2 regions of the Micromonospora sp. NPDC003776 genome follow, and region 2 is predicted to be linked to the other one. Evidence: predicted binding sites of a transcription regulator. Region 2 holds the regulator's gene; the other holds the start of a gene.

Region 1 (3,403 bases), on a different contig from region 2:
CCCGATCCAGTCCAGCAGTCGGGACGCCCCGTCCAGCGCCCCCCAGACGCAGGCGTGCGCGACCCCCGTGGTGGGCCGCCGGACACCGACCGGCGACAGGTCCAGCCGGGCGAGGGCGTTGAACAGGCTCGACTTGCCGCTGCCGGTCGCCCCGGCCAGGGCCACCACCGTGTGGTGCCCGGAGAGGGCGAGCCGGGTCCCGGCCCGTTCGACCACGGTGTGCGCGGGGACCAGCTGGGTGTCCGGTACCAGGCCGTCCGTGGCGCCGAGGAAGCGCTGGACCGCCTGGAGGCGGGCGATCAGCGCGTCCGGGTCCACCCGCTGGTCGCCCCGGAACGCCTCGCGCATCCGGCCGACGATGTTGCTCACCGGTCACCGCCCTGCTCGGCGGCGGGCAGCGCCGACCCGTCCCCGCCGGCCAGGCCGCTGCGGTGCCGGGCCTTCTCCACCTCGACCGCGGCCCGGCGCAGCGTCTCGCCGGTCCCGTTGGCCGGGCGGGCGGCGTCGCTCCGGGCGAGGAACCGCCCGGCTTCCTCGGCGAGCAGGGTGTTCACCCGGTCGAGCAGGTCCGTTCGGGCCTTGTTGGCCAGGTTCCGTACCGCCTGGTCGCCGAAGATCGCCTGGAGCACCGCCTGGGCGGCGACCGTGGTGCCGGCGCCGGTGGCGACCTCCAGCCCGGTCGGGATGAAGGCCGTGGAGGCGAAGACCGCGATCATGACGGCCAAGCCGGTGGCGTTGACCGCGTACGCCGCGGTGCGGGCCACGAAGCGGCGGTCGCCGCCCTCGGCCCGGACCAGCTCCAGCACCCCGCGCTGCCAGTCCCGGACCAGCCGTTCGGCGCGGTCGCCGAAGTCGTCCGAGGCGTGCGCGAACTCCGGTTCGAGCAGCGCCGCCCCGGCCGGGTGCGCCTTCCACCCGGTGTACGCGTTCTCCGCCGCCTCGGTGGCCACCCCGCGCAGCAGGGTGACGAGCTGGGACTCGATGGCCGTACGCAGCTCGGCGGCGGGCGCGGGACGGCCGGTGACCGCGGCGACCATCCGGTCGCGCAGTCGGCCGATCCGGGCCTCCAGGGTGCGGAAGAACTCGCCGGTGCCGACGAACTCCTGCCAGCGGGCCAGCACCTCGCCGCGGAGCAGCCGGCCGTCCTTCAGCCCCTGGTCGACCGTCCGCTCCGCCCCCCGGTACGCGGCCCAGACCCGCTCGTCCAGCGCGTCGGCGGCGGCCACCTGCTCGTCCGCGGCGTCGGCGAGCGCGTCCACGGTGGGGTGCACGGCGGCGATCGCGCCGTCCAGGGTCTGCCGGACCACGGCCGAGCGGGCCTCGGCGTCCGCCGCCAGCCGGCCGAACCAGGCGCTCAGCGGTGCGGTGACCTTGTCGGGGAGCAGCCCCTGCCCGTCGACCCAGGTCTCCGGCAGCACGAAGAGCGGCGCGGCGCCCAGGTCCTGGGCGGCGAGCATCTCGGACAGGTGGGCGGCGATCTCGTCGGCCGCCTCCGGGGGCACCCGGTCGAGGACCATGGCGATCGCCGTGCCCCGGGCCCGGGCGCTGCGCAGCAGCTCCCAGGGGACGGCGTCGGCGTACCGGGCGGCGGTGGTGACGAACAGCCAGAGGTCGGCGGCGGCCAGCAGCTGCCCGGCGAGGGCCCGGTTGGCGTCGACCACCGAGTCGATGTCGGGTGCGTCGAGGAAGGCCAGCCCGGGCGGGAGCGCCGGGGCGGTGACCAGGTGCAGGGTGCCGGGCTGGTCGCTCGGCTCGTTGGTGCGGGTCAGGCCGGGCAGCAGTTCGCCCTGGCGGAACCAGGCCGAGTCGGCGGGGTTGCAGACCAGGACCGGGGAGCGGGTGGTCGGGCGGAGCACCCCGGCGGCGCTCACCCGGGCCTGGACCAGGCTGTTGACCAGCGTCGACTTGCCGGCGCCGGTGGAGCCTCCGACGACCACCAGCAGCGGGGCGTCGAGCCGGGCGAGCCGGGGCAGCAGGTAGTCGTCGAGCTGGTCGGTCAGCCCGGCGGCGGTCCGCCGGGCCGGCTCGGCGGAGGGCAGGGCCAGCGGGAAACGCGCCGCCCCGATCGCGGCCCGCAGGCCGGCGAGCGCGGCGGGCAGAGCGTCCGCGCTGGGCAGGTCGTCCCCGGAGGCGGGTCCGGTGCGGGCTGCGACGGCGGGCGCGCCGGAACGGGTGGCGGGATCGCCATGCGTCGTCACCGCTAAAGCGTGCCCGACCGATGCAAGGTAAGACAACCGGACGGTAATAACGGTCAGGTTGCGTCGGGTCGACTCAACCTCGACTTGCGGTTTGCCGACGGCGTGGCACTATTGAGTCAAGTTCACTCAACTTGTGGTGCGGTCGCTGCGGGCGACCCGCCGGGCAGGCCCGTTGACCTGCTCACCGTTACGAAGCGAGGAAGCGAACATGGCACGTGCGGTCGGCATCGACCTCGGCACGACGAACTCCTGCGTCAGCGTTCTCGAGGGCGGTGAGCCCACCGTCATCGCCAACGCTGAGGGCTCGCGGACGACCCCCTCGATCGTCGCGTTCGCCCGCAACGGCGAGGTGCTCGTCGGTGAGGTCGCCAAGCGGCAGGCGGTGACCAACCCCGACCGGACCATCCGCTCGGTCAAGCGGGAGATCGGCACCAACTGGACCGTCGACATCGACGGCAAGAAGTACACCCCGCAGGAGATCTCGGCCCGCACGCTGATGAAGCTCAAGCGGGACGCCGAGGCGTACCTGGGCGAGCAGATCACCGACGCGGTGATCACCGTCCCCGCCTACTTCAACGACGGCCAGCGCCAGGCCACCAAGGAGGCCGGTGAGATCGCCGGCTTCAACGTGCTGCGGATCGTCAACGAGCCGACCGCGGCCGCCCTGGCGTACGGCCTGGACAAGGGCTCCAAGGAGCAGACCGTCCTGGTCTTCGACCTCGGTGGTGGCACCTTCGACGTCTCCCTGCTGGAGCTGGCCGAGGGCGTCATCGAGGTCAAGTCCACCAGCGGTGACAACCACCTCGGCGGTGACGACTGGGACCAGCGGATCATCGACCACCTGGTGAAGACCTTCCGCGGCGAGCACGGCATCGACCTGTCCCAGGACAAGATGGCCATGCAGCGGCTCAAGGAGGCGGCCGAGAAGGCCAAGATCGAGCTCTCCGCCGCCACCACCACCAACATCAACCTGCCGTACATCACCGCCGGTTCGGCGGGCCCGCTGCACCTCGACGTGACCCTGAGCCGCGCCGAGTTCCAGCGCATGACGCAGGACCTGCTGGACCGCTGCAAGGGACCGTTCGAGCAGGCCGTGAAGGACGCCGGGATCAAGGTCTCGGACGTCGACCACGTCATCCTGGTCGGCGGCTCGACCCGGATGCCGGCCGTGACCGACCTGGTCAAGCAGCTCACCGGGCGCGACC
Region 2 (3,403 bases):
GCGGGACGACCGGGATTCGTCCCGTGGAAGGGGGTGGACCGGTGAGTTCCAAGGACTGGATCGAGAAGGACTACTACGCCGTGCTGGGCGTGGAGAAGTCCGCCTCCTCGGACGAGATCAAGAAGTCGTACCGGAAGCTGGCCCGGGAGTCGCACCCGGATCACAACCCCGGTGACCCCAAGGCCGAGGAGCGGTTCAAGGCCGTCTCCGAGGCGTACGCCGTGCTCGGCGACGAGAAGAAGCGCCGCGAGTACGACGAGATGCGGTCGCTCTTCGGCTCCGGCGCGTTCCGCCGCAACGCCCGTGGCGGTGGCCAGCCGGGCGGCATGCCGTTCGACGTCTCCGACCTGTTCGGCGGGGCGGCCGGCGGCGAGGCCCGGTTCGGCGGCGCCGGCGGTGGCTTGGGCGACCTGTTCAGCTCGCTCTTCACCGGCGGCGGCGCCGGTGGCCCGACCCGCGCCCGGGGTCCGGCGAAGGGCCGGGACGTCGAGGCCGAGGTGGCGCTGGACTTCGAGGACGCCGTACGCGGGGTGACCCTCCCGCTGACGCTGCGCGCCCCCGGGGTCTGCGACACCTGCCACGGCAACGGGGCCAAGCCCGGCACCTCGCCGGTGGCCTGCCCGGTCTGCCACGGCGCCGGGGTGACCACCCGCAACCAGGGATCCTTCAGCTTCTCCGAGCCGTGCCGCAACTGCCAGGGCGTCGGCACGATCGTCGAGGAGAAGTGCCCCGAGTGCCACGGCACCGGCGGGGTGACCAAGACCCGGACGCTCAACGTCCGCTTCCCCGCCGGGGTGGCCGACGGCCAGCGCATCCGGCTGGCCGGCCGGGGCGAACCGGGCGAGCGGGGCGGCCCGGCGGGTGACCTGTTCGTCCACGTGAAGGTCCGGCCGGACGAGCTGTTCGGGCGCACCGGGGACGACCTGACCCTGACCGTGCCGATCACGTACGCGGAGGCGGTGCTCGGCACCGACCTGCGGGTGCCGACCCTGGACGGCACGGTGACCCTGCGCGTGCCGCCGGGTACCCCGAGCGGTCGGGTCCTGCGGGCCCGGGGCAAGGGCGTCGTACGCAAGGACGGGCGGGCCGGCGACCTGCTGGTCACCCTCGACGTGGTGGTGCCGGCGAAGGTGTCGGACGAGGCGCGGGCGGCGCTCGAGGCGTTCGCGGAGCAGACGCCGCCGGCCGCGCGGGAACATCTCGACGCGCGGGTACGTCGATTCAGTTGACCCCGGCGGAAGGCAGCGGAGGTGAGCGGGGATGTCGGAGGAGTTCGTCGGCTCGGGTGACCCTGCCTACGAGGCCAAGGTACTGATGATCTCGGTCGCGGCGCGGATGGCGGGCATGCACCCGCAGACCCTGCGCCAGTACGACCGGCTGGGCCTGGTGCAGGCGGGCCGGGCGGCCGGCGGTGGCCGCCGGTACAGCGTCCGGGACGTGGTGCTGCTCCGCGAGGTGCAGCGACTCAGCCAGGACGACGGCATCAACCTGGCCGGGGTCAAGCGGATCATCGGGCTGGAACGGCTGCTGGAGGAGGCCCAGCAGCGGGTGGCGCGGCTGGAGGCGGAGCTGGACGCCGCGTACCGCCGGATCGCCGAGCTGGAGTCGCTGGGCGGCTTCTCGCGCGGCGACCTCGTACCCACCAACCGCACCTCGACCGCGCTGGTCGTGTGGCGGCCCCGCCGCACTCCCGGCCGCTGACCCCGGGCGCTCGCCCCAGCTCGAAATCTTGGACAGTTGCCGCTCGTCGTGAGCGGCAACTGTCCAAGATTCATTTTGGGGACCGGACGACGGGCGGTTCGGGGAAAGTGCCGGTGGGGGCGGGCGGGGCCGGTTAGTCTCTGAATCAGGGCCAACCAGCTCAATCCGGACGCCGAACTGGCAGGGGGAGCCATGGCGGAATCGGCCAAGAAGGTGGGGCAACAGGCGGAGGACCGGCTGGAGAAGGTGGCCGAGAACGTCCGCGAGCGATTCGACCGGATCACCAAAGGTGGCTTCACCGACAAGATCAGGGACGGGCGCTTCCTCGATCAGGTGGACCACGGCATCGACCGGGCCAGAGCCGACGAGCGGCGCAAGAAGCAGGGCGGATCGACCTGACGATCCGTCGACGTGCGGGCCGGGACCCACGGGGGGTCCCGGCCCGTTCGCCGTGCTGGGCGTGCCGGGACGCGGCGATGCCGCGCGGGGGACCAGGGCGGGACACCACAGATCCCACAACGAAGCCGGCGGGCGGGTCGCGGACCCTGCGGTGTGGCCCCGCCGTGACCGGCGGAGGGATCAAGCCTGACCGCCCGGAGCCGGGCACGGCGGGGCCACATCCCCAACGAAAACAGGTAGGACGAGCGACTAGAGCCGGCGGTTCTCCCGCACCAGGCCGCCCTCGCACCAGTCGCGGTAGACGAAGAGGTCCGGCCGGGCCAGCAGCACCCGACTGTTGTGCGCCCAGTTGCGCATCAGCTCGTCGCCGGCCCGTTCGGCCTGCTCGACCAGCTTGCGGAAGCGGCGCTTGGGGTGGGCCCGGAAGTTCGTCCGGATCCCGTCGGCGGCGTAGATGTAGAGGCAGTGCAGGGCGAACCGGCGGGCCGGGCAGGCCGTGTCCATGGCCAGTTCGAAGAGCGTCTGCACCAGGTGGTCACCGGCGACGAGCAGGTCCCAGTCCGGCGGCATCGAGGTCAGCGGCACCGAGTCCGGCTGGTACGCCCACGCCCGTAGCTCCGCCGGCGACGGGTCGACGGGGTTGGCGAAGCCGCGGAACGTCTCTCCTTGCACGCTCACCGGCCAACCTTCCGCTCCCGCTGGCGGGGGCACCGGCCACCCGCGGACACCCTGGCTGCTGGGGCGACACGGTAACGCGGTGGCGCAGGTCAGCGGTAGACCCTCCAGGAATCAATTCGGCCACCGTTCGCCGGGCCGGGCCAACCGTACGGTCGACCCGGCCCGGAACCGGTCAGTCGCCCACCTGCACCGGCACCCGCTGCCGGGCGGCGCCGCGCTGGCGCAACCAGCGCTTAAACCAGGGCATGTCGGGCAGTCGGGCCAGCATCGGCCCGGTCACCACGGTGATCAGCACGTACGCCGTGGCGAGCGCGGCCAGCCTCGGTTCGACCGGGTACGCGGCGGCGACCGCGAGCCCGGCGATGACGATGGAGAACTCGCCGCGCGGGGTGAGCGCGAAGCCGGCCCGCCAGCGGCCCGGTTCGGCGATCCCGGCCCGGCGGGCGGCCAGCCAGCCGGTGAGCAGCTTCGTCCCCATGGTGACCACGGCCAGCACCAGCGCCGGCAGCAGCACCGGCGGCATGTCGAGCGGGTCGGTGACCAGCCCGAAGAAGACGAAGAACACCGCGGCGAAGAGGTCCCGCAGGGGTGAGAGCAGTTCGGTCGCGTGGTGCGCCACCGGCCC

What was found. Region 2 encodes HspR, which represses chaperone genes until heat shock. Its sites were predicted from a motif close to TTGAGTNNNNNNNACTCAA; they were not measured.
Region 1: ACWEVO_RS25025 (ABC transporter) is a predicted target of HspR. The motif match lies at 2,310-2,328, and genes of this name have one in related genera.

The regions. Positions count from the first base shown of each region.
Region 1 covers NZ_JBSGJR010000369.1:2,759-6,161, forward strand. Annotated here, with positions in the region: gene ACWEVO_RS25020 (GTPase) at 1-348, opposite strand, end outside; gene ACWEVO_RS25025 (ABC transporter) at 366-2,198, opposite strand; gene dnaK (molecular chaperone DnaK) at 2,407-3,403, shown strand, end outside.
Region 2 covers NZ_JBSGJR010000188.1:7,064-10,466, reverse strand. Annotated here, with positions in the region: gene dnaJ (molecular chaperone DnaJ) at 42-1,229, shown strand; gene ACWEVO_RS17210 (heat shock protein transcriptional repressor HspR) at 1,261-1,701, shown strand; gene ACWEVO_RS17205 (hypothetical protein) at 1,894-2,100, shown strand; gene ACWEVO_RS17200 (hypothetical protein) at 2,350-2,778, opposite strand; gene ACWEVO_RS17195 (cation:proton antiporter) at 2,951-3,403, opposite strand, start outside.